3 regions of the Micromonospora kangleipakensis genome follow, and region 2 is predicted to be linked to each of the others. Evidence: predicted binding sites of a transcription regulator. Region 2 holds the regulator's gene; each other region holds the start of a gene.

Region 1 (9,473 bases), 6.3 Mb from region 2:
GACCCGGCGGACGGTGGCCGTCCGGGTGGCTGTCGTGGTCGGCGCGCTCGTCATGTCGCATGCATACCGGAGGGACGACCGTCCATGTCGCGCCGGGTCCGATCCTGCCCGGAATATGCCCGATTTGTGGTCGTGCGCGGTCGTCACTCCTCGTGTAGCGTGCGATTTCGGTCACCGATTCAGCGGCCGTCGCCGATCGCCGAAACGGTGGTCCGGGCGCGGCCTCGGCCGGCGTCCGGGCTTGTGGAACGCCGCGCAGAGTGAGGAAGTGCACCGTGGCACAGGGCACCGTGAAGTGGTTCAACTCCGAAAAGGGCTACGGATTCATCGCCGTCGACGGCGGGCAGGACGTCTTCGTCCACTTCTCCGCGATCGAGATGGACGGCTACAAGGCGCTGGACGACGGCCAGCGGGTCGAGTTCGAGATCGCCCAGGGTCAGAAGGGCCCGCAGGCCGAGCGGGTCCGCGTCATCGCCTGACCCGTCGCCGCCCGTCGGGCGGCTTTTCCACTCCGATCAGGGGCAGCGGTGCGGGCGCGCACCGGGGAAGATCATGAGCCGTTCCAGCCATCGCCGCTGAGGAGGGTTCATGTCCGACCAGCCCCCGTCGGGTCCCGTCGAGCCGGTCACCCCGGCGTCGCCCGGTGACCCGGGTTCCGCCGCGCCGGGCGGTCCCGGGCAGCCCGGAATGCCGGACCCGGCAGGCCCGGCCGGGCCGCCCCAGGGGTGGGTCCGGCCGACCCCGGGCGACCCCGTGTCCACCGGCCCGTACGCCCCCGGTCCCTACGGCCCTGGTCCCTACGCGGCCGGCCCGTACGCGGCCGGTCCCTACGCCCCTGGTCCCTACGCGGCCGGCCCGTACGCCGCCGGCCCCTACGCCCCTGGTCCCTACGCCGCCGGGCCGTACCCGGGCGGCCAGCCGTACGGCTGGTATCCCGCGGACCCGGGCTGGGATCCGAACGACCCGCTGGTCACCCCGCCGCATGCCGGCATCGGCGGCTGGTTCTCCCGCTGCGCGGGGGCGGTGCGGCGCGGCTCGCGCCTGCTGCTGCCGATCATGCTGCTCACCCAGGCGCTGCCGGCCGCGGCAACCTCGGTGCTCTCCCTCGCCCTCGCGCCCTCGGGCGAGGTCGGCACCGCCGCCGACGGCGCCCCGGTCCTGCCCGACGGCTACCTCCCGGACGTCCTGACCTTCTACGCCGCGTTGCTGGTCGCCGCCCTGGTTCTCGGCCCGTTGCAGAGCCTCGGCTGGGCCGCGGGGGCCTGGGTGGTCACCCGGCAGGCGGCCGGTGAGCCGGTCGGCCTCGGCACGGCGTTCCGGTTCGGGCTGCGCCGGATGCTCGGCCTCTGGGGCTGGACGCTGCTCTCCTCGCTGCTGATCGGGGTCGGCATGTGCTTCTGCCTGCTGCCGGGGCTCTACCTGGCCTTCGCGTTCGCCCTGATCGGCCCGGTCTACCTCTTCGAGCGGCAGAATCCGATCGGCCGCTCCTTCCGGATCTTCCACCAGCGGTTCGGCATGGTGCTGGGCCGGGTCGCGCTGGTCGCCGCGGTGCTGCTCGTCGGCGCCCTGGTCGGCCTGATGCTGCAGGCGGTCGGCCAGCTGCCGTTCGGCACGCACCCGATGGACGCCCCGGCCACGGCGGCGGGCGCGGTCGGGGTCGCCCTGGTGGCCGCCGTGCTGCTCGTCCCGGTTCAGGTGGCCCAGCTCGTCGGGCTCCTCGCCACGTACGCCGAGCAGCGCGCCCATGAGGGCCCGGTGAACGCCGCCCGACTCGCGGCGGAACTCGGCTGAGCGGGGCCATCGTGCTTGCACTCGGCAAGGGAGAGTGCTAAACAAGTCATTGGCACTCGCATACCGTGAGTGCCAATGGTCGGGGCGGTAGGGCCACGGCCACGCCGGCGTCTCGATGGCGCCGGAGTGGCACATGGCCGGTCGTCGCGGGCTGTCCGGCCCGACCGAGGAGACGTCGTCGTCGCCAGGTGGCGACGTCCCAAGGTGCGTACACCAGGCGGCCCATCCGGGGCACACACTCGGGTGGCCCGTGAGTGTCCAGGAGGACAACGCCGTATGGCCAAGATGATCGCGTTCGACGAAGAGGCGCGCCGCGGCCTCGAGCGGGGCATGAACCAGCTCGCCGACGCCGTGAAGGTGACGCTCGGCCCCAAGGGCCGCAACGTCGTGCTCGAGAAGAAGTGGGGTGCCCCCACCATCACCAACGATGGTGTGAGCATCGCCAAGGAGATCGAGCTCGAGGACCCGTACGAGAAGATCGGCGCCGAGCTGGTCAAGGAGGTCGCCAAGAAGACCGACGACGTGGCCGGTGACGGCACGACGACGGCGACCGTCCTGGCCCAGGCCCTGGTTCGCGAGGGCCTGCGCAACGTGGCCGCCGGTGCCAACCCGATGGCCCTGAAGCGGGGCATCGAGGCCGCCGTGGCCAGCGTCTCGGAGGAGCTGTCCAAGCTCGCCAAGGACGTCGAGACCAAGGAGCAGATCGCCTCCACCGCCTCCATCTCCGCCGGTGACAGCACCGTCGGTGAGATCATCGCCGAGGCGATGGACAAGGTCGGCAAGGAAGGCGTCATCACCGTCGAGGAGAGCAACACCTTCGGCCTGGAGCTTGAGCTCACCGAGGGCATGCGCTTCGACAAGGGCTACATCTCCGCGTACTTCATGACCGACCCGGAGCGTATGGAGGCCGTCTTCGACGACCCGTACCTCCTGATCGTCAACAGCAAGATCTCGTCGGTGAAGGACCTGCTCCCGATCCTGGAGAAGGTCATGCAGTCGGGCAAGCCGCTGCTGATCATCTCCGAGGACATCGAGGGCGAGGCCCTGGCCACCCTGGTGGTCAACAAGGTCCGCGGCACCTTCAAGTCGGTCGCCGTCAAGGCGCCGGGCTTCGGTGACCGCCGCAAGGCCATGCTGGCCGACATCGCCATCCTCACCGGTGGCCAGGTCATCAGCGAGGAGGTCGGCCTCAAGCTGGACGCCGTCGGCCTCGACATGCTGGGCCGCGCCCGCAAGGTCGTGGTGACCAAGGACGAGACCACCATCGTCGACGGCGCCGGTGACGCCGAGCAGATCCAGGGTCGGGTCAACCAGATCCGCGCCGAGATCGAGAAGAGCGACTCCGACTACGACCGGGAGAAGCTGCAGGAGCGCCTGGCCAAGCTGGCCGGCGGTGTTGCGGTGATCAAGGTCGGCGCGGCCACCGAGGTCGAGCTCAAGGAGCGCAAGCACCGCATCGAGGACGCCGTCCGCAACGCGAAGGCCGCCGTCGAGGAGGGCATCGTCCCGGGTGGTGGCGTCGCGCTGGTCCAGGCCGGCAAGACCGCCTTCGACAAGCTGGACCTGACCGGCGACGAGGCGACCGGCGCGCAGATCGTCAAGATCGCGCTGGACGCCCCGCTGCGGCAGATCGCCGTCAACGCCGGCCTCGAGGGTGGCGTGGTCGTCGAGCACGTCCGCAACATCGAGCCGGGTCACGGCCTGAACGCCGCCAACGGCGAGTACGTCGACCTGCTGGCCGCGGGCATCATCGACCCGGCCAAGGTGACCCGCTCGGCGCTGCAGAACGCCGCGTCGATCGCGGCGCTCTTCCTCACCACCGAGGCCGTCGTGGCGGACAAGCCGGAGAAGACCCCGGCCGCCCCGGCTGGTCCGGGTGGCGGGGAGATGGACTTCTGAGTCCAGTTCCACCGAACGCCGAAAGGGGGCGGGCCGCGTCAGCGGTCCGCCCCCTTTCCGTCCGTCACGTCGGCAGTGGTCGCTGGTTGCGTCGTTTGTGCTTCCGGTCGTACGGCGGCCGGATCCGGATCGGTTCGTCGACCGGTTGCCGGGCCTCCTCGGCCGCAGGTGCGTCGGCGCCGGCCATCTCCGCCAGCTGCTCGGCGTCGCCGTAGTCGAGCCGGTCGAACGGCAGTTGCCCGGGAAGTTCACCGACCGGTGGCCAGCTCGCGGGCTGGTCGTCGATCCCTTCGTTATCCGTGGTCATGGCTGCCTCCTCTACGGGCAACCGTAGGGCGCGGTCGATGACCGGGGCGGGCGAATGGCATTATTGGCGTCTATATCCTTTTCGCCCCTTTAATTATCCGACCGGGTGCCCGCCGATCGCCTTCCGGTACAGAAAGAAGACCCGCTCGATCCGGGCGCCGGCGCTGCCCGAATAGAACGGCACCGGCCCCACCCAGCCGATCTGCGCCGCACCGATCCCCGCCACCGCCTGGTCCCGCAGGCAGCGGCGGAGCAGCACCCCGCCGATACCGGAGCCCTCCGCCGCCGGGGCCGTCCCCATCGGCCCGAACCAGCTCGGCCGCGACGAGCCGTACGCGGCGAAGCCGAGGATCTCGCCGTCCCGCTCCGCCAGGTGCGCCCCGGCGTCCGGCCGCCCCACCGAGCCGGCCAGCTCGCCGTCCCACGTCCCGCCGAAGGTGGCGCGGGCGAAGGCGGCCAGCGCGGCCAGGTCCGCCGGCTCGGCCCGGCGTACCGTGACGCCCTGACCGGCCAGCCGGCGTTCGGCGGCCTCCGTCGAGCGCAGCGCCGGTGAGCCGTCCGACAGGTCCGCGGTCATGTTCCACGCCGTCCTGTCCTGCCGGTAACCGAGCCGGAGCGCGGCGCAGACCGCCGGGGTGTAGCGCACGTCGATGCCCGGCCAGGCGTAGTGCGGCGGATTGCCGGCCAGCAGCAGCTCGGCCGCGCCCAGCCCGGCGAGCCGCCGTTCCGCCTCGGCCAGCAGGGCCCGCCCGACACCCCGGCGGCGCTCCCCGGGCGCCACCGCCACCAGGTCGACGTGCCCGAGCCGCGGGTCCCGCTGCGAGGTCGACCCGACCAGCACCCCGACCAGCTCCGGCCCGCGAACCGCGCCGATCAGCAGCACCGGGCGGTCGGCCGCCGCCCGGGTGGTCAGGGTGTCCAGGATGGCCGGCGCCTCGGCGGCGTCCTCGGGCAGGTCGAGCGCCCGCCGGCAGAGGTCGACGACGGCGGGCAGGCGGTCCGGGTCCAGCTCGATGATCTCCGCGTCCATGGTCGCCGACCCTAGGTCATCCGGCGGCCCGGCGGCACCGCCGAATCGGCTCGGGCCCGCCCGGCCGCCCCGCTCACCCGGCGCGGGCCGCCCGGACGGCGGCGTACGCGTCGACCAGGCCGGCGCCGACCAGGTCCGCGTCGCCGCCGCAGCGGTCGGCGGCCGGGGGGACGGTGGCCGGGGTGGCGGTGTCCCGGAGGATCCGCCGGGTCCGGGTCAGGTCGCCGGCCAGCGCCGGGTTCGCCGACCACATCAACGCCACCACCCCGGCCACCTGCGGGGTCGCCATCGAGGTGCCGGCCAGGGTCGCGTAACCCCCACCGGGGTACGCGGAGAGAACGTCCGCGCCGGGAGCGACCAGGTCCGGTTTGGCCGCCCCGCCGGCCGCCGGCCCCCGGCTGGAGAAGCGGGTGAGCTGCCGCGCCCGGTCCACCGCACCGACGGTCAGCACGTCCGGGTACGGCCCCGGCGGGTCGGCCACCGAACCGCAGTACGGGCCGGTGTTGCCGGCCGCCGCGACCACCAGGATGCCCGCCGCGGCCAGCGCGGCGGTGGCCGGCCGGAGCGCCGCCGCGTCGCAGCCCTCGATCGGCGGGCAGCCCCACGAGTTGGTCAGCACGTCCGGCGCCCGGCCCGGCCGCCCGTCGGTGAACGGATCCCCGCCGTACGGGAACGGCGCCAGCATGAACTGGAGGCAGTCCAGGTAACGCGCCGGGCTGCCCAGATTGCGGTCCAGGTTGACGCAGCCCACCCAGGCGGCGCCGGGGGCGACGCCGATCCCGTCCCGCCCCACCGCGCTGCCCGCCGTGTGGGTGCCGTGTCCGGCCTGGTCGTTCGGGGTACGGGTGTGCGCCCACGGGTCGTACCAGGAGTCGTCGCCGCCGCGGAAGCCGGCGGCCAGCGCCGGATGCCGACCGTCGACGCCGGAGTCGGAGGCGCCGACCACGACGCCCGAGCCGGTCACACCCAGCTCGGACCAGACCCGGTCGGCGCCGATCAGCGAGATGTTCCAGGCCGGTCCGGCCGGCGCGGGCAGCCGGCCCCGGGCGGGCCGGGCCGCCGCCGGCAGCGGCCGCAGCCGCTGGCTGACCAGCACCCGGGCCACCTCGGGCCGCCCGGAGAGCCAGGCCCGGACCTCCGGCCCGCCGTCCGTCTCGATGGCGTTGACCAGGTAGTACGGGGTCGGGTGCAGGCGCAGCCGGGTCAGCTCCCGGCGCAGCTCCGCCTGGGTCCGGTCGGCCGTGGCCACCAACCGCCGGTAGACCTCGGCGGCTCGGACGTCCCGGCCGGCCCGGCCGGGCGCCCCGCTCGGGATGCCGCTCAGGTCGGCCTGTTCGCGGAGCACCACCAGCAGCCGGTCGCCGTACAGGCCGGGCTGCCCGGGGACCACGTGGACCACCGCGACCGCGGCGAGCAGGGCCGCGGCGGCCACCCCGGCCACCCGGCCGCGGGGCGTGCCGGCGCGCGGCCGGGCCAGCAGGACGCCGTACCCGACGGCGAGCAGCACCGCGACGGCGAACGCGGCGCCGGTCGCGACCGCGACCCAGAACGGCACGTCGCGGGTGGTCGCGAGGAGCACCGTGAGCTCCTCCGGGTCGGCGAGGGCCAGCGGGCCCAGCACGCCGAGCCCGACCAGCCAACGCACCGGGGCGCGGCCGAGCGGCCGGCCCGCGCGGGCGGCCACCGCGTGCAGCGCGGCCAGCACGAAGCCGAGCGGAGGCAGCAGGAACAGGGTGGGCAACTGCGCGCCGGACTGCCCGGACCCGGCCGCGACCAGCGCCAGGACGACCCCGGCGACCAGGCCGCCGACCAGCACCAGCCGGGCCGGCCGGGGCGGCGCGCCCACCGTGAACCGTGCCCAGAACGCCGCGTCGAGCAGCACCCCGGCGAGGGCGCCGAGCGCGGCGGCGGCGAGCCCGGCGAGCAGCGTCTCCAACAGGCCACCCAGCGCCCCCAGCCACGCCCAGGGCAGCAGCAGCGCCGCCCCGGCCGCCACCGCCAGCGGGGTGACGCCGCCCGCGGACGCGCCCGCGCCGCTGGCCGCCGCCGTGGCCCGGCGATGGTCGGGCAGCCGACCGAGAAGGGCCGCCAGCAGGGCGGCGGTGGCGGCCAGGGCGGCCAGGTACGCCTCCTGGTGCACCGGCGGCAGGGCCCGCAGCAGGGTCAGCGCGCCCAGCGCCAGCGCCCCGGCCAGCCAGACCCGGCCGGTGGCCCGCACCACCGGGGCGCGGGGGAGCAGGGCCAGCGCCAGCGTGGGCGCGCCGGCCAGCAGCACCGTGCCGAGGGCGACCAGGGGCCAGGTCGGCACCGCCCGGTCCAGGCCGGCGACCAGCACCGCCTGGTCGACGGCCCAGCCGGCCACCTGCCCGAGCACCGTCACCAGCGCGATCCAGCCGCCGACCAGCACCGCCGCCACCACCGGCCACGGGCCCGGCCGGTCCGGAGCGGGGGCCGGCGGCGGCACGGGCCGACCGGGGGGCGGCCAGGGACCGATCTCCATGCCGATCACCGTACGGTGCGGCCCGCGCATGCCGCGGGACCGCCGGGACGGTTACCGTGGACGGGTGCGCGACCCCAACGTGTCCCGATCCGCGGCCGGCCAGCTCTCCATCGCCCGCCGCGCCGACGACCTGCGCCGGCTCCGCGCCGAGCGGTTCGACGTGCTGGTCATCGGCGGCGGGGTGACCGGCGCGGGCGCCGCGCTCGACGCCGCCTCCCGCGGCCTCAAGGTGGCCCTGGTGGAGGCCCGCGACTACGCCGCCGGCACCTCCAGCCGGTCCAGCAAGCTCATCCACGGCGGCCTGCGCTACCTGGAGCAGCTCGAGTTCCACCTGGTCCACGAGGCGCTGACCGAGCGGGGGCTGCTCGCCACCCGGCTCGCGCCGCACCTGGTGCGCCCGGTGCCGTTCCTGGTCCCGCTCCCCGCCGGGCGGGGGCTGCGCGACCTGCCCGGGCGGCTCTTCCGGCGTTCCTACTATGGGGCCGGGGTGGCCGCGTACGACGCGTTCGCCGGCGTCTTCGGCGGCGGGCGCGGCATGCCGCTGCACCGGCACCTGACCCGCGAGGGCGCCCGTCGGATCTTCCCCAGCCTCCGCGCCGACGCCCTGGCCGGGGCGATCCGCTACTACGACGGGCAGGTCGACGACGCCCGGCTGGTGGTGACCCTGGCGCGGACCGCGGCCAGCCTCGGCGCGACCGTGGTGACCAGCGCGCGGGCGGTCGGCCTGATCCGCCAGGCCCGCGAGGTCACCGGGGTCCGGGTCCGCGACCTCGAGGCGCCCGCCGGCTCACCGGACGCCGAGTTCGAGGTACGCGCCCGCACGGTCATCGCCGCCACCGGCGTGTGGAGCGACGACATGTCCCGGATGCTCAACGACGTCGGGCTGCGCCCCGGGGTGCGGGTCCGGGCCTCCAAGGGCGTGCACCTGGTGGTGCCCCGCTCGGCGATCACCGGCGAGACCGGGCTGATCCTGCGCACCGCCACCAGCGTGCTCTTCGTCATCCCGTGGGGTGGCCACTGGATCATCGGCACCACGGACACCGACTGGCGGCTGGACCGGTCCCACCCGGCGGCCACCGCCAAGGACATCGACTACCTGCTGGAACAGGTCAACGCGGTGCTCGACCGGCCGTTGACCACCGCCGACATCGAGGGCGTGTACGCCGGGCTGCGCCCGCTGCTGGCCGGCGAGGCGGACTCCACCTCCAAGCTCTCCCGCGAGCACGCGGTGGTGGAGCCGATGCTGGGGCTGCTGCTGGTCGCCGGTGGCAAGTACACGACGTACCGGGTGATGGCCTCGGACGTGGTCGACCGGGCGGTCCACCGGCTGGGCTGGACCCGACCGTCCCGCACCGCCGACCTGCCGCTGCTCGGCGCCGACGGGTACGCGGCGACGTGGCGGGACCGGGCCGACCTGGCCCGCCGGCACGGGGTCCCGGTGGGAGTGGTCGAACACCTGCTGGAGCGGTACGGCACGCTCAGCCGCGACCTGCTCGCCCTGATCGACGCGGACCCGTTGCAGGGCTCCCCGCTCGCCGGCGCCCCGGAGTACCTGGCCGCCGAGGTCACGTACGCGGCCCGGGCCGAGGGGGCGCTGCACCTGGAGGACGTGCTGACCCGGCGTACCCGGATCTCCTTCGAGACCAGCCACCGCGGCCTGGACTCGGCGGAGCACGCCGCGGAGCTGATGGGCGCGGTGCTCGGCTGGGACGAGGCGACCCGGGCCCGCGAGGTGGCGCACTACCGGGCGCGGGTGGAGGCGGAGCGCCAGTCGCAGCTGATGGCGGACGACGTGGCGGCGGACGCGGCCCGGCTCGGCGCTCCCGACGTCCGGGGGTTCGCGGCGGACCGGGGTGTCGACGGCGACGTCGTTGAACTTCCCTCGTCCCCCCGGTAGCCGATCCGCCGGGCACCGGTAGGCGATCAGCGCACGGCCGGTCGGCGGGT
Region 2 (9,473 bases):
GCCACCGGGAGCACCTGTCGGTGACGGTTCCTAGCTCGCACCCTCTCCCGGACCACCGTCCAGAGCGGCCACCCAGCCGGCCAACCTTTTTTCGCGGAAGGCGAGCACGCCCTCCCGGCCCTCGTCGGAGAGGAAGTAGCCGGTGGAGAGGGTGGCCAACTCGGCGATCTCGGCGCGCAGATCGGTGGCGGCCGGCCGGCGCAGCAGCTCCTTGGCGCCCGCCAGGGCCCGCGGCGCGCCCCGGACCAGCGAGTCGCAGTAACGCGCCACCGCCGCGTCCAGCCCGTCCGCCGGCACGGCCGCGGTGACCAGGCCGATCTCCGCGGCGCGGCGGCCGTCGAAGCTGTCCCCGGTCAGGTACAGCTCGGCGGCGGCCCGGGGGTGCAGCCGGGGCAGCACAGTCGCCGAGATGACCGCCGGGATCACCCCGATCCGTACCTCGGTGAAGGCGAAGGTCGCCTCCTCGGCGCAGACCGCCAGGTCGGCCGCGGCGATCAGCCCCAGCCCGCCGGCCCGGGCCGGCCCGGCCACCTTCGCCAGCACCGGCTTCGGGCACTCCCGTACGGCGACCAGCACGTCGCCCAGCATCCCGGCCGGCACGCTGCCGCTGGCGTACGCGGCGGCGGTCTCCTTCAGGTCCGCCCCGGAGCAGAAGACCGGGCCGGTGTGGTCCAGCACGACGGCCCGGACCGCGTCGTCGGCGACCGCCGCAGCCAGCCCGGCCAGCAGCTCGGTCATCAGCGGGGTGGAGAGCGCGTTGCGGTTGTGCGGGCTGTCCAGGGTGAGGGTGGTCACCCCACGGGCCGTGGCGACCCGCACGAGAGCGTCCGGAGAGGTCATGCCGGGCACACTAGTTGCCATGCCCGGCGCTCTTCCAGAAGGTGAATCCGTCCCGCGTGACGGGTCGCTGCCCGCTGCCGCCATTCGCGCGGTCGGCGCGCGCGGTTTCGGCGTGTACGTGCACGTCCCGTTCTGCGCCAGCCGCTGCGGCTACTGCGACTTCAACACGTACACCGCGGCGGAGCTGGGGGGCGGGGCCAGCCGCGAGTCGTACGCCGACACGGTGCTGGCCGAGCTGGCCCTGGCGGGCCGGGTGCTGGGCGACAGCCCGCCGCCGCGGGTGGACACCGTCTTCGTCGGTGGCGGCACGCCCACCCTTCTCCCCGCCGACGACCTGGCCCGCATCCTGGAGGGGATCGACCGCGTCTGGGGGCTCGCCGCCGACGCCGAGGTGACCACCGAGGCCAACCCCGAGTCGGTCACGCCGGAGTCGCTGAAGACGCTGCGGGCCGCCGGTTACACCCGGATCTCGCTGGGCATGCAGTCCGCCGCGCCGGGGGTGCTGGCGATCCTCGACCGCAAGCACAGCGCCGGCCGGGCCACCGCCGCCGCCCTGGAGGCGCGCGACGCCGGGTTCGACCACGTCAACCTCGACCTGATCTACGGCACGCCGGGGGAGCGCGCCGAGGACTTCGCCGCCTCGCTGGACCAGGTGGTCGCGGCCGGGGTCGACCACGTCAGCGCGTACGCCCTGATCGTGGAGGACGGCACCCGGCTGGCCGCGCGGATGCGGCGCGGCGAGCTGCCGTACCCGAGCGACGACGTGGCGGCGGACCGCTACCTGGCCGCGGAGGCGGCCCTCGACGCGGCCGGTTTCTCCTGGTACGAGGTCTCCAACTGGGCCCGCTCAGCGGCGGCCCGGTGCCGGCACAACCTGCTCTACTGGACCGGCGCGGACTGGTGGGGCCTCGGGCCGGGGGCGCACAGCCACGTCGGCGGGGTGCGCTGGTGGAACGTCAAGCACCCGACGACGTACGCCGAGCGGCTCGCCGCCGGGGAGTCGCCCGGCCTGGCCCGGGAGCTGCTCACGCCGGACGAGGCGCACATGGAGGACGTGATGCTGCGGCTGCGGCTCGCCTCCGGGCTGCCGCTGGCCGTGCTCGACGACGCGGGGCGGGCCGGGGCCGAGCGTGCCCTGGCCGGCGGGCTGCTGGCCGCCGACGAGTACGCGGCCGGCCGGGCCGTGCTCACCCTGCGCGGCCGGCTGCTGGCCGACGCGGTGGTCCGCGACCTGCTGCCCTGACCGCCGGTCGCCCGGCCGACCCCTGGGCCGGCCGGGCGGGGCGTCACTTCACCAGGCTGATGCTCATCGGATAGCGGTAGAACTGACCCTCGTTGGCCTTGACGCCGGCGAGGATGCCGAACACGACGCCGAGGATGACCGCCGCGCCGACCGCGAGGAAACCGATCGCGATGCAGGCCAGGGCCCAGCCGACCAGGCCGACGATCGACCAGAGCAGCTGGAAGTTGAGCGCCGCGACCGCGTGCTGGCGCACCGTCGGCGACTGGTTGCCCCGGGCCAGCATGGCGACCAGCGGCGGGAGCCAGCCCAGCACGCCGCCGCTGACGAACATCGCCGCCGCGCCGCCGAAGTGCGCGATCAACGCCCAGGTCTTGTCCTCGTTGTTGGCCCAGCCGCTCGGGGCGCCGTACGCGCCGCCGGTCGGATAGCCGACGCCCGGCGGCGGGTAGCCGCCCGGAGGGGGGTAGCCACCCGATGGCGGCTGACCGCCGGAGGGCGGCGGCGAGCCGCCGGGCGGGGGATAGCCGCCCGCGCCCGGCGCCCCGGACAGTGGTGCGGTGGGCGGCTCGTCCGCCGACGAGCCGTACGGTGCCGACGGCGGGGTCGGGTCCGGCTGGGCGCCGGCGTCCCCCGCTCCGGGAGGGCGAGGTGGTTCAGTCATGGACGTCACGGTAGGGGTTGCCCGCAAGGCGGCACCAGAGCGACATCGCCCGGGATGTCCGGCTGATCGGCCCTGGCGCAGAGGCTTCGTGGCGGCCCGCACCCCTGGTCCGTCGGTGATCATCGCGTCGGGGGTGGCGCCGACGTAGACTGGCACTCGCTACAGTCGAGTGCCAGGTGCCCGGCCGCTGCCGTGCCGGCGGCGGGTCGAGGGTGCTTCAGGAGGTGGGGAGATGGGTCTCGACGACCGCAAGCTCGCCGTGCTGCGCGCGATCGTCGAGGACTACGTCGCCACGCAGGAGCCGGTGGGCAGCAAGGCCCTGGTCGAGCGGCACCAGCTGGGCGTCTCCCCGGCGACCGTGCGCAACGACATGGCGGTGCTGGAGGAAGAGGGCTACATCCGGCAGCCGCACACCAGCGCGGGCCGGGTGCCCACCGACCGCGGCTACCGGCTCTTCGTCGACCGGCTCTCCCGGGTCAAGCCGCTCAGCCCGGCCGAGCGCCGGGCGATCGAGCGCTTCCTGGTCGGGGCCGTCGACCTGGACGACGTGGTGCACCGCACCGTCCGGCTGCTGGCCCAGCTCACCCGGCAGGTCGCCGTGGTCCAGTACCCGAGCCTGGCCCGCTCCTCGGTGCGCCACCTGGAGCTGGTGCCGATCTCCACCACCCGGCTGATGCTGGTCATGATCGCCGACACCGGTCGGGTCGAGCAGCGGCTGGTCGAGCTGCCCGCGCCGATCCCCGCCGACGACGTCACCGACCTGCGCCGGCTGGTCAACGAGAAGCTGGTCGGCAGCCGGCTCTCGGAGACCCCGCCGCTGGTCCAGGCGCTGGTCGACGAGTCGGCCCCGCATCTGCGCGGCGCCATGACCACGCTCTCCACCGTGCTGCTGGAGACGCTGGTGGAGCGGCACGAGGAGCGGATCGCGCTGGCCGGCACGGCCAACCTCACCCGCGGCGGACTGCTCGACTTCCAAGGCTCGCTGCGCCCCATCCTCGAGGCGCTCGAGGAGGAGGTCGTGCTGCTCAAGCTGATCGGCGAGGCGGAGCCGAGCACCACCCGGGTGCTGATCGGCGACGAGAACGAGATCGACAACCTGCGGGCCGCCTCGGTGGTGAGCACCGGTTACGGCCCGGGGGCGAACATCGTCGGCGGTCTCGGCGTGCTCGGGCCCACCCGGATGGACTACCCCGGCAACATCGCCACGGTGAGGGCCGTGGCACGCTACGTGGGCGAGCTGCTGGCCCAGAACTGACCAGTCAGGGCCGACGGCCGGCTCCGGCCGCCGACCGGCGCAACGCGAGACGAACATGAGGACACGGAACGCAGTGGCCAGGGACTACTACGGCATTCTCGGCGTGAGCCGGGAGGCCTCCGACGACGAGATCAAGCGCGCCTACCGCAAGCTGGCGCGGCAGTTCCACCCGGACGTCAATCCGGACCCGGAGGCACAGGAGAAGTTCAAGGACATCAACGCCGCGTACGAGGTCCTCTCGGACGATCGGAAACGGCAGATCGTCGACCTGGGCGGCGACCCGCTCGCGCCGGGCGGCGGGGGCGCCGGCGGCCCGGGTGGTCCCGGCGGGGCCGGCCCGTTCGTCGGCTTCCAGGACATCATGGACGCCTTCTTCGGCGGCGCCGCGGGCGGCGCCCGGGGGCCGCGCCCGCGGACCCGGCCGGGCGCGGACGCGATCCTGCGGCTGGAGCTGGACCTGCACGAGACCGCGTTCGGCGTCGAGGCGCCGATCACCGTCGACACCGCCGTGCTCTGCACCACCTGCGCCGGCGCCGGCACCGCGGCCGGCACCCACCTGGCCACCTGCGAGGCGTGCGGCGGCCGGGGTGAGGTGCAGTCGGTGCAGCGGACCTTCCTGGGACAGGTGGTCTCCGCCCGGCCGTGCACCGTCTGCCAGGGCTACGGCACCACCATCCCGCACCCCTGCCCGACCTGCGCCGGCGACGGCCGGGTGCGGACCCGCCGCTCGCTGACCGTCAAGATCCCGGCCGGGGTCGAGGACGGCATGCGGATCCGGCTGGCCCAGCAGGGCGAGGTCGGCCCGGGCGGCGGCACCGCCGGCGACCTCTACGTGGAGATCCACGAGCGGCCGCACGACGTCTACTCCCGCAAGGGCGACGACCTGCACTGCCGCGTCACCGTGCCGATGACCGCCGCCGCGCTCGGCACCCGGCTGACCATCAAGACTCTGGACAGCGAGGAGACCGTCGACGTCAAGGCGGGTACCCAGCCGGGCAGCACGCTGCGGCTGCGCGCCCGGGGCGTGCCGCACCTGCGCGGCACCGGCCGGGGTGACCTCTACGTCCACCTGGACGTGCGGACGCCGACCAAGCTCGACGCCGACCAGGAGCGGATGCTGCGCGACTTCGCCAAGACCCGGGGCGAGGAGGTCGCCGAGCTGACCAAGCAGGGCGGCTTCTTCTCCCGGATGCGCGACGCCTTCAACGGGCACGCCTGAGGTGTCCGCGCCGCTGTTCCTGGTGGAGGCGCTGCCCACCGGTGACGCGCTGACGCTGGACGGTCCCGAGGGGCACCACGCCGCGAACGTGCAGCGGCTGCGGGCCGGCGAGGAGCTGCTGCTCGCCGACGGTCGGGGCGGCACGGCCGCCGCCGTGGTCACCGCCGTCGGCAAGGGCACCCTCGACCTCCGGGTCACCTCCCGGGGGTACGTCGACGCCTCCGTCCCGCGGCTCGTGGTGGTGCAGGGCATCGCCAAGGGCGACCGGGGCGAGCTGGCCGTACAGGCGATGACCGAGGTCGGGGTGGACGAGATCGTCCCCTGGGCGGCGTCCCGCTCGGTGGCGCAGTGGCGCGGCGACCGGGGCGTACGGGCCCGGGAGAAGTGGGCGGCGACCGCCCGGGAGGCGGCCAAGCAGGCCCGCCGGGCCTGGCTGCCGGTGGTGGCCGGGTCTCCGGACGAGTCCACCCAGACGGTCGTCCGGCGGATCGCCGGGGCCGCCGCCGCGTTCGTGCTGCACGAGGAGGCCGACGAGCGGCTGACCACCGCCGAGCTGCCCGCCACCGGGGAGATCGTGCTGGTGGTCGGTCCCGAGGGCGGCATCGCCCCGGCCGAGCTGTCGGCCTTCCGCGAGGCCGGCGCAAGCCCGGTGCGGCTGGGACCGTCCGTGCTCCGGACGTCCACGGCCGGCGTGGCGGCCCTCGCCGTCCTCGCCACCCGCCTCGCCCGCTGGTGACCCGCCCTCCCGCAGCCGCCCGCCGTCGGCGCCGGGATCAGGTGCGCAGGTAGGAGGCGCCGTTCAGGTCGACGATGGTGCCGGAGGCCCACTCGGCCTCGGGGCTGGCCAGCCAGTGGACGGCGGCGGCGATCTCCTCCGGGCGGGCGACCCGGTTGAACGGGCTCTGCGCGCGGATCGCGTCGCCGCCCTCGCCGGTGAGGTGTTCGGTGGTCATGTCCGTCTCGACGAACCCGGGGGCGACGGTCGCCACCGCGATGCCGTACGGGGCCAGGGCCAGCGCCAGCGACTGGCCGAGCGCGTTCAGTCCCGCCTTGCTCGCCCCGTAGGCGGGCTGCTGCGGCTCGCCCCGGAACGCGCCCCGGGAGGAGACGTTGACGATCCGGCCGCCCCGCTCCCGCATGTGCTGGGCGGCGCACCAGGTCACGTTGGCGGCGCCGGTCAGGTTGGTCTCCAGCACCAGCCGCCACTGCTGGCGCCACTGCTCGTAGGTGTTGCCGAAGACCGGGTGGGGCAGGTCCCGCGGTCCGTACACGCCCGCGTTGTTGACCAGGACGTCCAGCCCGCCGAGGCGTTCCGCGGCCTCGTCCACCATCGCCCGCACCGCGTCCGGGTCCGCCAGGTCGGCGCGGACCACCACGTGGCCCTCGCCGGGCAGCTCCTCGCGGAGCCGTTCGGCCAGCTCCGCCGAGTTTCGGTGGTGGATCGCCACCCGGTCCCCGCCCGTCGCGAAAGCCCGGGCCACCGCGCGTCCGATGCCGCGCGAGGCCCCCGTCACCAGTACCGCCCGAGAAGTCACGCCGGACATCATGCCCGGCCCGCCCGGTAACGGCGCGGCGCGGTCCGGCCCAGCGCTTAGCATGCCCGAATGGGAACCGACTGCCTGTTCTGCCGGATCGTCGCCGGGGAGATCCCGGCCACCATCGTGCGGGAGACCGCCACCACCCTCGCCTTCCGGGACATCGACCCCAAGTCGCCCGTCCACGTGCTGGTCATCCCTAAGGAGCACTACGCGGACGTGGCCACCCTCGCCCAGGGCGACCCGGCCCTGGCCGGTGAGGTGCTGGCCACGGCCGCCGTCGTGGCCGAGGAGGAGGGGTTGCTCGCCGACGGCTTCCGGCTGATGTTCAACACCGGGGCGTACGCCGGTCAGGAGGTCTTCCACGCGCACGCGCACCTGTTCGGCGGTGCCCCGCTCGGTCCGATGCTCGCCCGCTGAGGGCGGCCCCGCGGCCCGCTTCCTACACTGCCTGCATGATCGCGGTTAACGACCGGCTCGGCCGGATGGTGCGGCAGGCGCAGGCCCGGGGCCGGGTGCCGGCGATCTCGGCCGCCCTGCACCGGGCCGACCGCCCGCTCTGGACCTGCGCGGTGGGCGACACCGGCAACGACACCCCGCTCGGCCCGGAGTCGGTGTTCCGGATCGGTTCGGTCACCAAGACCTTCACCTCGGTGCTGGTCATGCAGTGCCGGGACGACGGCCTGCTGGACCTGGACGACCCGATCGGGCGGCACCTCGACCTGCCGGCGCACGGCGAGCTGACCGTACGCCGGCTGCTGTCGCACACCGCGGGCCTGCAACGGGAGCCGCACGGCGACGTCTGGGACTCGCTGCGCGCGCCCGGCGTGGACGAGCTGCTCGCCGACCTGGTCCGGGCCGAGCGGGTGCTGCCGACCGGCCGGCGCTACCACTACTCCAACCTCGGCATGGCGCTCCTCGGCGAGCTGGTCGGTCGGCTGCGCGGCGGCACCTGGGTCGAGGTGCTGGCCGAGCGGGTGCTCGCCCCGCTGGGGCTGACCGCCACCGGGCCGATGCCCGGCGACCGGGCGGCGACCGGGTTCCTGGTCGACGCGTACTCCGACGAGGCCCACCCCGAGCCGCCGACCGACTTCGGCGCGGTGGCCCCGGCCGCCCAGCTCTGGAGCACCGCCCCGGACATGGCCCGCTGGGCGGCCTTCCTCGCCGACCCGGCGGCGCTCGACCTGGCCGGCGCGGTGCTCGCCCCGGCCACCCTCGACGAGATGCGCTGGCCGCTCACCACCACCGACGAGACGCTCTGGGCGGCCGGCTTCGGGCTCGGCCTGATCCTGGTGCCGCAGCCGCAGCGGGTGGTGCACGTGGGGCACGACGGGGCGATGCCCGGTTTCCTGGCCGCCGTCTACGGCCGGCGCGGCGGCGACGGCACCGCGGGGGCGATGGGCTGCGCCGTGCTCGGCTCCTCCGGCACCGGTGTGGCGGTCTTCGATCTGCCGCACCAGTTGCTCACCGCCGCGGTCGAGCACGATCCGGCCGACGTCGAGCCGTGGCGGCCCGGCCCGCCCGCCCCCGACCACCTGCGCGGGGTGCTCGGCCGCTGGTGGGGCGAGGGCTTCGAGTACGTCTTCTCCTGGCACGACGGCGCGCTGCGGGCCCGGGGCGCGGACGACCCGGCCGGCCGGCCCCCGGCCGTCTTCGTGCCGCTGCCGGACCGGTCGGATGTGTTCCGGACCGTCGCCGGCCGGGAGGTGGGCGAGCTGCTCCGGCTGACCCGGGACGAGCGTGGCGTGGTGGTCCGGATGCACTGGGCCACCTACCGCTTCACCCGGGCCCAGGAGACCTTCGACGGGTACGACTTCCGTGCGGGGAGATGATCACGGACCACCCGAAATGGGCGGGGTGCGTCCGGTGTTGACCAGATACGATGGGTAGAACGTCCGCACGCCGCGCCAGCAGGGCCCGGCGCCGAAATCGGAAGCAGGTGGCGCAGGGCCCGACGGGCCCGATCTATGACCGGCACCCCACCTCCCGGCCTGCCCCGGGTGCAGACCAGGATCACGGTCCCCGACCCGAAGATCATGGTGAACCTGCTCGGCGCGGGCGACGAGATCCTGCGACTCGTCGAACGCTCGGTCAACAGCGACGTCCACGTGCGTGGCAACGAGATCACCATCACCGGCGCCCCCGCGGACAACGCCCTCGCCGAGCGCCTCTTCACTGAGCTCCTCGAACTCATCGAGAAAGGCGAGACCCTGACCACTGACGCCGTCCGGCGTACCGTCGGCATGCTCGAGCAGGGCAGCGCGGAGCGGCCCGCCGAGGTCCTGACGCTCAACATCCTCTCCCGGCGCGGTCGCACCATCCGACCCAAGACCCTCGGGCAGAAGCGTTACGTCGACGCCATCGACTCGCACACCATCGTCTTCGGCATCGGCCCGGCCGGTACCGGCAAGACGTACCTGGCCATGGCCAAGGCGGTCCAGGCGCTCCAGGCCAAGCAGGTCAACCGGATCATCCTGACCCGGCCGGCGGTCGAGGCGGGGGAGCGGCTGGGCTTCCTGCCGGGCACGCTCAACGAGAAGATCGACCCGTACCTGCGTCCGCTCTACGACGCGCTGCACGACATGCTCGACCCGGAGACCATCCCGAAGCTGATGGCGGCCGGCACCATCGAGGTGGCGCCGCTGGCCTACATGCGGGGCCGTACGCTGAACGACGCGTTCATCATCCTGGACGAGGCGCAGAACACCACGCCCGAGCAG
Region 3 (9,473 bases), 610 kb from region 2:
CCCGCCCGTCCCGCAGCACCGCCGTCGGGGTGCCGCAGGTCCAGCCGTCGACCGAACGGCCGACCACCTGGTCGGCGCCCTCCTCCGGCTCGGCCTCGTCGAGCAGTTCCTTGATCGGTACGCCCAGCCAGCGCGCGTTGCCGATCAGGTCCCCGCCGACGTCGTTGGAGACGCAGGCCAGGGTGACGTACCGCTCCACCATGGGCCGGGCGAGCAGGTCGGCGAAGCTCAGCTCGATCGGGTTGCGGACCCGGCCGTGGATGCGCAGCCGCCAGGTCGCCGGGTCCACCTGCGGCACCACCAGCGCGGTGTCGATCCGGTAGAAGCCGGCGTTGGGGGTCACGTAGGGGGCGAGCTGGGCCAGCGAGAGGTCGGCGCCGGCCGGCACCGCCGGCGCGGCGGCCGACGGGGTGGGCAGCGCGACGGCCTGCCGGGCCGCCGAGACGCCCCGCCGGCCGGCCAGCCAGTGCCCGCCGAGGCCGGCCACGGCCGCCGCACCCATCATCGCGCCGACGCCGGTCAGGAAGCGCCGCCGTCCCTCCGGATCGATCTCTTCCCCGGCGGCGGGTCGCGCCCGCGGTTGTCCGTCCGGCCCGCGCGGCCCGGTGGCTGGCGCCCCCGGCCCGGCCTCGGTGGACGCCGGCTCAGCCCGCGGCGGCGACCACGACCAGAGCTCCGGTTGCAGCGGTCCGGCCAGGAGCAGCCAGAGGGCCAGCGCGCCGAGCGCAGCGCCGACCAGCGAGGGGAGCGCGTCGAAGCCGTTCGCGCCGGCCCGGGTCAGCGCGGCGGCCACCCCGAGGGCGGCGAAGGCGACGATGCCGGCCAGCCCGATCCAGAGCCGGCGGGCGGCCAGCACGCCGAGCACCGCGGCGAACGCCGCGAGCAGCAGGGCCGTCCCAACCAGCAGGGCGATCTTGTCGTACGTGCCGAAGAGCGCGATGGCGAACTGCTTCAGCGACTCGGGGACGACGTCGACGACCAGCCCCCCGACCGCGATCAGCGGTGCGGAGCGGGCTCCGGTGAGGACGGCCACCGGTTCGGCGGCGCCGATCGCCACCGCGGCGGCGGTGATCCCGGCCAGCGCGGCGTGCCCGCGGGACGTGGTGGTCATCGGACCAGTCTTGTCGATCACCGGACCGGACCGGTAGCGGCGTCAGCGTTCCGTAACCAGATACGGGTCAGGGCACACCGTCGGCGTGACGGTGTGCCCTGACGTCGTCCGTACGGCGTCGGGTCAGAAGCCCGGGCCGTGCTGGTGGCCGTGACCGTGGCCGTGGCCGTGCCCGCCGGCGGCGGCCGGCTCGGCCCTCTCCGGCTTCTCCACCACGAGGCTCTCGGTGGTGAGCAGCAGGCCGGCGATCGACGCGGCGTTGGTGACCGCGTTGCGGGTCACCTTCACCGGGTCGATGATGCCGGACTTGACCAGGTCGACGTACTGGCCGGCGGCGGCGTCGAGGCCGTTGCCCCACTCCTTGCCGGCGACCTTCTGCACCACCACGTAGCCGTCGTGGCCGGCGTTCTGGGCGATCCAGCGCAGCGGCTCGACCAGCGCCTTGCGCACGATCGAGACGCCGGTCTTCTCGTCACCGGTGAAGCCGAGGTCGTCGTCGAGCACCGGGAGGATCTGGGCCAGGGCGGCGCCGCCGCCCGGGACCGTACCCTCCTCGACCGCGGCCTTGGTCGCGGCGATGGCGTCCTCGATGCGGTGCTTGCGCTCCTTCATCTCGACCTCGGTCGCCGCGCCCACCTTGATGACCGCGATGCCGCCGGAGAGCTTCGCCAGCCGCTCGGCCAGCTTCTCCCGGTCCCACTCGGAGTCCGAGGCCTCGATCTCCTTGCGAATCTGGGCGACCCGGTCGGCGACCTCGGAGGCCTGGCCGCCACCGTCGACGACGGTGGTGTTCTCCTTGTCGACCACCACGCGCCGGGCGGTGCCGAGCACCTCGAGGCCGACCTGGTCGAGCTTGTAGCCCAGCTCGGGCGCGACCAGCTCGGCACCGGTCAGGATCGCCATGTCCTGGAGCATCGCCTTGCGACGGTCACCGAAGCCGGGGGCCTTCACCGCGCAGACCTTGAGGGTCTTGCGGATGGCGTTGACCACCAGCGTCGACAGGGCCTGACCCTCGACGTCCTCGGCGATGATCAGGAGCGGCTTGTTGTTCTGGAGGACCTTCTCCAGCAGCGGCAGCAGCTCCTCGATCGCCGAGATCTTCTGCGTGGTGATCAGGATGTACGGGTCCTCCAGGACCGACTCCTGCCCCTCCACGTCGGTGACGAAGTTCGGCGAGATGAAGCCCTTGTCGAACTGGAGACCCTCGGTCACCTCCAGCTCCGTGGTGAGCGCGGAGCCCTCCTCGACGGTGATGACACCGTCGCGGCCGACCTTCTCCATCGCCTCGGCGATCAGCTCGCCGATGGTGGCGTCCTGCGCGGAGATCGTCGCGACGTGGGCGATCGACTCCCGGTCGGAGACCTCGACGGCCCGGCCGAGCAGCGCCTCGGAGACCTTGGCGGCCGCCGCGTCGATGCCCCGCTTGAGGCCGGCCGGGTTGGCGCCGGCGGTCACGTTGCGCAGGCCCTCGCGGACCATCGCCTGGGCCAGCACGGTCGCGGTGGTGGTCCCGTCGCCGGCGATGTCGTTGGTCTTGGTCGCCACCTCCTTGACCAGCTGCGCGCCGAGGTTCTCGTACGGGTTGGTGAGCTCGATCTCCTTGGCGATGGTCACGCCATCGTTGGTGATCGTCGGCGCACCGAATTTCTTGTCCAGGACGACGTTGCGCCCGCGCGGGCCGAGGGTGACCTTGACCGTGTCCGCGAGGGCGTTGACACCGTGCTCGAGCAGGTGTCGGGCGTCGTCCGAGAAGCTCAGGATCTTCGCCATGAATGTCCCTTCGAAGCGACGTTGCCCCGGCCCGGCGAGCCGGACCGGGGCAACGACACTGATCGGTTGCTTACTTCTCGATGACCGCGAGGACGTCGCGGGCGGAGAGCACCAGGTACTCCTCGCCGGCGTACTTGACCTCGGTGCCGCCGTACTTCGAGTAGATGACGGTGTCGCCGACCTTCACGTCAACCGGGATCCGGTTGCCCTTGTCGTCGATGCGGCCCGGGCCGACAGCGAGGACGGTGCCCTCCTGCGGCTTCTCCTTGGCGGTGTCGGGGATCACGATGCCCGACGCCGTGGTGGTCTCAGCCTCGTTCGCCTGGACCAGGATCCGGTCCTCGAGCGGCTTGATCGCAACCTTGGTCGCGGTAGTCACGGGCATACCCTCCTGGGGTACTTGGTTTCGTTGCCGGACGGCTAGCCGAACGGCGTCAATCTGCCACATGCCACCGGGCGGGGCCGTCGTCGCGGGTGCCGGTCCGCCTGGCGTTCAGCGCCCGGGCCGAGGCCCGGAAGCTGGCACCCTCGATGGGAGAGTGCTAATCGCAGGTTATTCCTCGGCTAGCACTCCGTCAAGGAGAGTGCCAGCGCGTCGCCCCGATGAGCATGATCGACCTCGGGTGCGGCAGGCCGCGGCGTCCCGACCGCGGGGCACCCCGCCGTGCCGCACCGGGCCCCGCCCGGCCGATCCGCGCGGGTGGGCGGGGAGAATGGCGCGGTGGATCTCGACCAGTTGGCCGCGCTGCGTACCCCCGAGGGGTCGGCCGCGCTCGCCGCGGCCACCGAGGTGGCCGGCGGCGACCCGCTGGCCGCGGCCGCCGCGCTCCGCTCGGCCGGGGTGCCGCCCGGGCTGGCCGCCGCCGCGCTCACCCAGGCCGAGCTGCGCCGCCGCGCCGCCGGCAAGTTCGGGCCGGCCGCCGCGGGGATGTTCCTCACCCGGGCCGGGCTGGAACAGGCCACCCGCCGGGTGGTCGCCGACCGGCGGGCCGCGCGGCTGCGCGCCGCCGGGGTGCGCACTCTGGCCGACCTGGGCTGCGGCCTCGGCGCGGACGCGCTCGCCGCCGCCCGAGCCGGGATCCGGGTGTACGGCGTGGAGGCCGATCTGGTGACCGCCGCGATGGCCGCCGCCAACGCCGAGGCCGCGGGGCTGGCCGACGCGTTCACGGTGGAGTGCGGCGACGCGACCGCCTTCGACGTCAGCCGGGTGGACGGGGTCTTCTGCGACCCGGCCCGGCGGAGTGCCACCGGGCGGCGGATCTTCGACCCGAACTCCTACTCGCCGCCGTGGGACTTCGTCACCGGGCTCGCCGAGCGGGTGCCGCACACCGTGGTCAAGGTGGCCCCCGGGCTGGACCACGCACTGATCCCGCCCGGCGCCGAGGCGGAGTGGGTCAGCGTGGACGGCGACCTGGTGGAGGCCGCGCTCTGGTGCGGCCGGCTCGCCGAGGTCCCCCGCCGGGCCACCCTGCTGCGCGGCGACACCCCGCACGTGCTGACCGGCTCCGGCGCGGCGGAGGCCCCGGTCGGACCGGCCCGCCGGTTCCTGTACGACCCGGACCCGGCGGTGGTCCGCGCGCACCTGGTCGCCGAGCTGGCCGGGGAGCTGGACGCCACCCTGGCCGACCCGAGCATCGCCTACCTGTACGCCGACTCCCCCATCCGCACCCCGTACGGCCGCTGCCTGGAGGTGACCGACGTGCTGCCGTTCTCGCTCAAGCGGCTGCGCGCCCTGCTCCGGGAACGCCGGGTCGGCCGGGTGGAGATCCTCAAGCGCGGCTCGGCGCTGGAGCCGGAGAAGCTGCGCCGGGACCTGAGGCTCGCCGGCGACGCGGCGGCGAGCCTGGTGCTGACCCGGGTGGCCGGCGCGCCCACCGTGCTCGTCGGCCAGCCGGTGCCCGCCTGAATTCCGGCTCGCCCGCCCGGCCGGGTCCGGGTTAGCTTGTCGGCATGGCGGGACAGGGCACTCCGGCGACCGCGCTGCTCGCGAAGCGGAAGATCACCCACAGCACCCACCCGTACGACGTCTCCCCCGAGGCGCCGAACTACGGGGCCCTGGTGGCGGCGGCGCTCGGGGTGCCGGCGGAGCGGGTGTTCAAGTCGCTGGTCACCGAGGTGGACGGCCGGCTCACCGTGGCGGTCGTGCCGGTCACCGGAGAGCTGGACCTCAAGGCCCTGGCCGCCGCGGTCGGCGGCAAGCGGGCCACCATGGCCGACCGCACGGTGGCGGAGCGGGCCACCGGGTACGTCCGCGGCGGCATCAGCCCGCTCGGCCAGCGCAAGCGGCTCCCGACCGTGGTCGACGCCTCGGCGCTGGACCACCCGACCGTGTACGTCTCCGCGGGGCGCCGCGGGCTCCAGCTCCAGCTGAGCCCCACGGACCTGATCGCCCTGGCCGCCGCGGTGACCGCCCCGCTTGCCGCCCGCTGACCGGCAGCGCGACGACCGGCCAGTGGTCACGTTCCGCAGTCCGGCGCCGACCTGATCTCTCGTCGGCGATGTCCGCGCCGTGACATTTCCCGACTCTGATCAATTCCGCGGTCAGCGCGCCGCACCTGCGGGGACGGGTGAGCGAACTGAATGTCGACCGCGTTGCCGAATTGTTACTGGCAACAACAAACCGCTGACCTTTACGGTCTTGTGCGCCCGAGCACCGAACAATACGTTGCCCGGAACAACAAATCGCTGGCGGCGTGGCACCGCGGCTCACCGGCGCACTCCCCGCCCACCACGTTCCCCTCGAGTTCCGTCCCCCTTGAAAGGAACCGTGCAGAATGCGCAGAGGGATCCTCACCGTCGCCGCGGTCGGCCTGCTCACCGCGGGAAACCTCACCGCCTGCGGCAACGACTCCGCTGACGGCACCGCGAGCCGCCCCAAGCCGAAGATCGGCGTCATCCTGCCCGACAGCGCCTCGTCGAACCGGTGGGAGACCGCGGACCGCAGATACCTGGAGGCCGCGTTCAAGGCGGCCGGGGTGGACTACGACATCCAGAACGCCCAGAACGACAAGGCGCGATTCGTGACCATCGCGGAACAGATGATCACGAATGGGGTGACCGCGTTGATGATCACCAATCTCGACTCGGGCACGGGGAAGGCGGTTCTGGACAAGGCGACCCAGAAGGGCGTCGCGACCATCGACTACGACCGGCCCACCCTGGGCGGTTCCGCGCAGTACTACGTCAGCTTCGACAACGTGGCGGTCGGAAAGCTCCAGGGCGAGGGCCTGGTCGAGTGCCTCACCGACAAGGGCGTGCGGAACCCGGTGGTCGCCGAGCTCAACGGCTCGCCCACCGACAACAACGCGGCCCAGTTCAAAGAGGGCTACGACTCGGTCCTCCAGCCGAGGTACGACGCGAAGGAGTACCTCAAGGGCCCCGACCAGTCGGTGCCCGAGTGGAACAACACCACCGGCGGCACGATCTTCGAGCAGATGCTGACCCAGACGAACGGCCGGATCGACGCCGTCGTCGCCGCCAACGACGGGCTGGCCAACGCGGTCATCTCCGTGCTGGCGAAGAACAAGCTCAACGGCAAGGTCCCGGTCACCGGCCAGGACGCCGACGCCCAGGCGCTGCAGCACATCCTCTCCGGCGACCAGTGCATGACCGTGTACAAGCCGGTCAAGACGGAGGCCGAGGCGGCGGCGGACCTGGCGATCGCGCTGGCCAGGGGCGAGAAGAAGAAGACCGAGCAGAGCTTCCGCGACCCCAAGGGCAGCCGGAACGTTCCCGCCGTGCTGCTGGGCGCCCAGGCCATCACCAAGGAGACCGTGAAGAACGTCATCGCGGACGGCTACGTCGACAAGGCCGACGTGTGCACCCCGGAGTACGCCGCACTGTGCGCCCAGGCCGGCATCGGCTGAGCCGACCCGGACCGGGCGGACGGCCGGACGGCCGGACACCGCAACCGTCGCGCCGGGGCGTACGGCAGGATTTCCTACCGCACGGCCCGGCCGGCGGGCACCCGCCATTCGGACACCCACCGAAGGAGACACCCCGTGTCCGAGACACCCCTGTTGGAACTGCGTGGCGTCGACAAGAGCTTCGGCCCCGTGCAGGTGCTCCGCGACGTCGCCTTCTCGGTGTATCCGGGCCAGGTGACCGCGCTCGTCGGCGACAACGGAGCCGGAAAGTCGACGCTGGTCAAGTGCATCAGCGGCATCTACGGCACCGACGCCGGCGAGTTCTTCTTCGAGGGCCGGCCGGTGACCGTCAACGGTCCCCGGGACGCCGCCGGCCTCGGCATCGACGTGGTCTACCAGGATCTCGCGCTCTGCGACAACCTCGACATCGTGCAGAACATGTTCCTCGGCCGGGAACGGCGCTCGGGCCTCGTCCTCGACGAGCCGGCGATGGAGGAGCTGGCGGCCAAGACGCTCGCCGGGCTCTCGATCCGGACGATCAGTTCGCTGCGGCAGCACGTGTCCAGCCTCTCCGGCGGCCAACGCCAGACGGTGGCGATCGCCAAGGCGGTGCTCTGGAACAGCCGGCTGGTCATCCTCGACGAGCCGATGGCGGCCCTCGGCCTGGCCCAGACCGCCCAGGTCCTCGAACTGGTCCGGCGGCTCGCCGACAACGGGCTGGCCGTCGTCCTCATCTCGCACAACATGAACGACGTCTTCGCCGTCTCAGACCGGATCGCGACGCTCTACCTCGGTCAGATGGTCGCCCAGGTCCGGACCACCGACGTCACGCACGCCCAGGTGGTCGAGCTGATCACGTCGGGGCGCAGCGGCTCGCTCGGGACGGCCAGCACCAACGACAGCGGTTACCGGAGCACCGGGACGATGGGGGCCGAGAAATGATCACCCAAGCTGAACTGGCTCACCTCGAGACGGGGACGACCGTCCCGCGGGCCGGCCTCGGCGCCCACGTACGCGGCTACGTCGCCCGCCTCCGGGGCGGCGAGATGGGCGCCCTGCCGGCGATCCTCGGCCTGGTCGTGCTCTGCGTGTTCTTCTCGGCCCTGCGGCCCAACTTCCTCACCGCCGGCAACTTCGCGAACCTGTTCACCCAGGGAGCGGCCGTCGTGCTGATCGCGATGGGGCTGGTCTTCGTCCTGCTGGTGGGCGAGATCGACCTCTCCGCCGGCTTCGCGAGCGGGGTCTGCGCGGCCGTGCTGGCGAACCTGCTGACCCTGCAGGGGTACCCGTGGTACGTGGCCACCCTCGCCGCCCTCGCCACCGGCGCGGTCATCGGGCTGGTGCTCGGCTTCCTGGTGGCGAAGGTCGGCATACCGTCCTTCGTGGTCACGCTCGCCGCGTTCCTGGCCTTCCAGGGCATCATGCTGATGCTGATCAAGGGCGGCACCAACGTCTCCGTCCAGGCCGCCCCCATCGTCGCCATCGAGAACCGGAACCTGCCGCCGCTGGTCGGCTGGCTGCTGGCCGCCGCCGCCGTCGGCGGGTACGGCGCCACCCAGCTGCTCCGGTACCGCAACCGCCGGGCCCGTGACCTGGCGACCGATCCGATGTCGATGGTGTTGATCCGGATCGGCAGCCTCGCCGTCGTCGTCGGCGTCGGGGTGTACGTGCTCAACATGGAACGCAGCCTGAACAGCCTGATCAGCTCGAACCGCGGCATGCCGGTCGTCGTGCCGCTGGTCGGGGTGCTGCTCGTCGCGCTGAGCTTCGTCCTGTCCCGCACCGCGTACGGGCGGCACATCTACGCGGTGGGCGGCAACCGGGAGGCCGCCCACCGGGCCGGCATCAGCGTCGACCGGATCCGGATCTCGGTCTTCGTGGTCTGCTCCTCGATGGCCGCGGTCGGCGGCATCGTGGCGGCCAGCCGGTTCAGCTCGGTGGACGCCCGGACCGGCGGCAGCGACGTGCTGCTCTACGCGGTCGGCGCGGCGGTGATCGGCGGCACCAGCCTCTTCGGCGGCAAGGGCCGGGTGGGCGACGCGGTGCTCGGCGGTGCCGTGGTGGCGGTCATCGACAACGGCATGGGCCTGATGGATGCGAGCTCCGGGGTCAAGTACCTCTTCACCGGGCTGGTGCTGCTGCTCGCCGCCGGGGTCGACGCGCTGTCCCGGCGCCGGGCCCTCGCCACCGGAAACCGCTGAGCCCGGTCATGCGCGCGGGTCCGAGCCAGGAGGAGATTCGGCGGCAGAATCTCGGTGCGTTGCTGCGCCACGTCCACGTCCACGGAGCGATGTCGCGGGCCGAACTCACCACCGCCCTCGGGCTCAACCGCAGCACCATCGGCGCGCTGACCGCGGACCTGGCCAGCGCCGGCCTGGTCAGCGAGGCGACCCCGAAGCAGCGGGGGCGGGCCGGGCGACCGTCGCTGGTCGTTCGGCCCGAGTCCGCCCGGGTCCACGCGTGGGCGTTCAGCATCGAGGTGGACCGGTTGCAGGCCGCCCGGGTCGGGCTCGGGGGCGTCGTACTCGATCGGCGTGAGCTGGGCCGGCCGCGCGGTCTGGTCGCGGCGGAGACCGCGCCGCTGCTGGCCGGGGCGCTCAGGGAGATGCAACCGGCGGTGCCGCCGGGGACGAACTGCGTCGGGGCCGGGATCGCGGTCTGCGGCATGGTGCGCCGCGACGACGGCCTGGTCCGGCTCAGCCCCCACACCGGCTGGGTGAACGAGC

What was found. The regulator HrcA, encoded in region 2, represses chaperone genes, less so after heat shock. The targets are predictions, from matches to a motif close to GGTTNGCACNCTCNNNNNGAGNGTGCNAACC.
Region 1: the regulator HrcA is predicted to act here: its motif matches at 1,839-1,869, upstream of groL (chaperonin GroEL).
Region 3: the regulator HrcA is predicted to act here: its motif matches at 3,399-3,429, upstream of groES (co-chaperone GroES).

The regions. Positions count from the first base shown of each region.
Region 1 covers NZ_SHLD01000001.1:256,666-266,138, reverse strand. The annotation lists gene EV384_RS01360 (GNAT family N-acetyltransferase) at 1-54, opposite strand, end outside; gene EV384_RS01355 (cold-shock protein) at 276-479, shown strand; gene EV384_RS36655 (hypothetical protein) at 589-1,791, shown strand; gene groL (chaperonin GroEL) at 2,068-3,690, shown strand; gene EV384_RS01340 (hypothetical protein) at 3,755-3,997, opposite strand; gene EV384_RS01335 (GNAT family N-acetyltransferase) at 4,091-5,026, opposite strand; gene EV384_RS01330 (S8 family serine peptidase) at 5,100-7,526, opposite strand; gene EV384_RS01325 (glycerol-3-phosphate dehydrogenase/oxidase) at 7,606-9,423, shown strand.
Region 2 covers NZ_SHLD01000001.1:6,570,839-6,580,311, reverse strand. The annotation lists gene EV384_RS31320 (enoyl-CoA hydratase-related protein) at 31-840, opposite strand; gene hemW (radical SAM family heme chaperone HemW) at 860-2,083, shown strand; gene EV384_RS31310 (DUF4870 domain-containing protein) at 2,127-2,744, opposite strand; gene hrcA (heat-inducible transcriptional repressor HrcA) at 2,977-3,999, shown strand; gene dnaJ (molecular chaperone DnaJ) at 4,073-5,218, shown strand; gene EV384_RS31295 (16S rRNA (uracil(1498)-N(3))-methyltransferase) at 5,220-5,954, shown strand; gene EV384_RS31290 (SDR family oxidoreductase) at 5,992-6,753, opposite strand; gene EV384_RS31285 (histidine triad nucleotide-binding protein) at 6,823-7,173, shown strand; gene EV384_RS31280 (serine hydrolase domain-containing protein) at 7,209-8,585, shown strand; gene EV384_RS31275 (PhoH family protein) at 8,721-9,473, shown strand, end outside.
Region 3 covers NZ_SHLD01000001.1:7,181,546-7,191,018, forward strand. The annotation lists gene EV384_RS34150 (molybdopterin-dependent oxidoreductase) at 1-1,111, opposite strand, end outside; gene groL (chaperonin GroEL) at 1,235-2,881, opposite strand; gene groES (co-chaperone GroES) at 2,952-3,266, opposite strand; gene EV384_RS34165 (THUMP-like domain-containing protein) at 3,603-4,787, shown strand; gene ybaK (Cys-tRNA(Pro) deacylase) at 4,832-5,311, shown strand; gene EV384_RS34175 (sugar ABC transporter substrate-binding protein) at 5,656-6,747, shown strand; gene EV384_RS34180 (ATP-binding cassette domain-containing protein) at 6,883-7,689, shown strand; gene EV384_RS34185 (sugar ABC transporter permease) at 7,686-8,948, shown strand; gene EV384_RS34190 (ROK family protein) at 8,957-9,473, shown strand, end outside.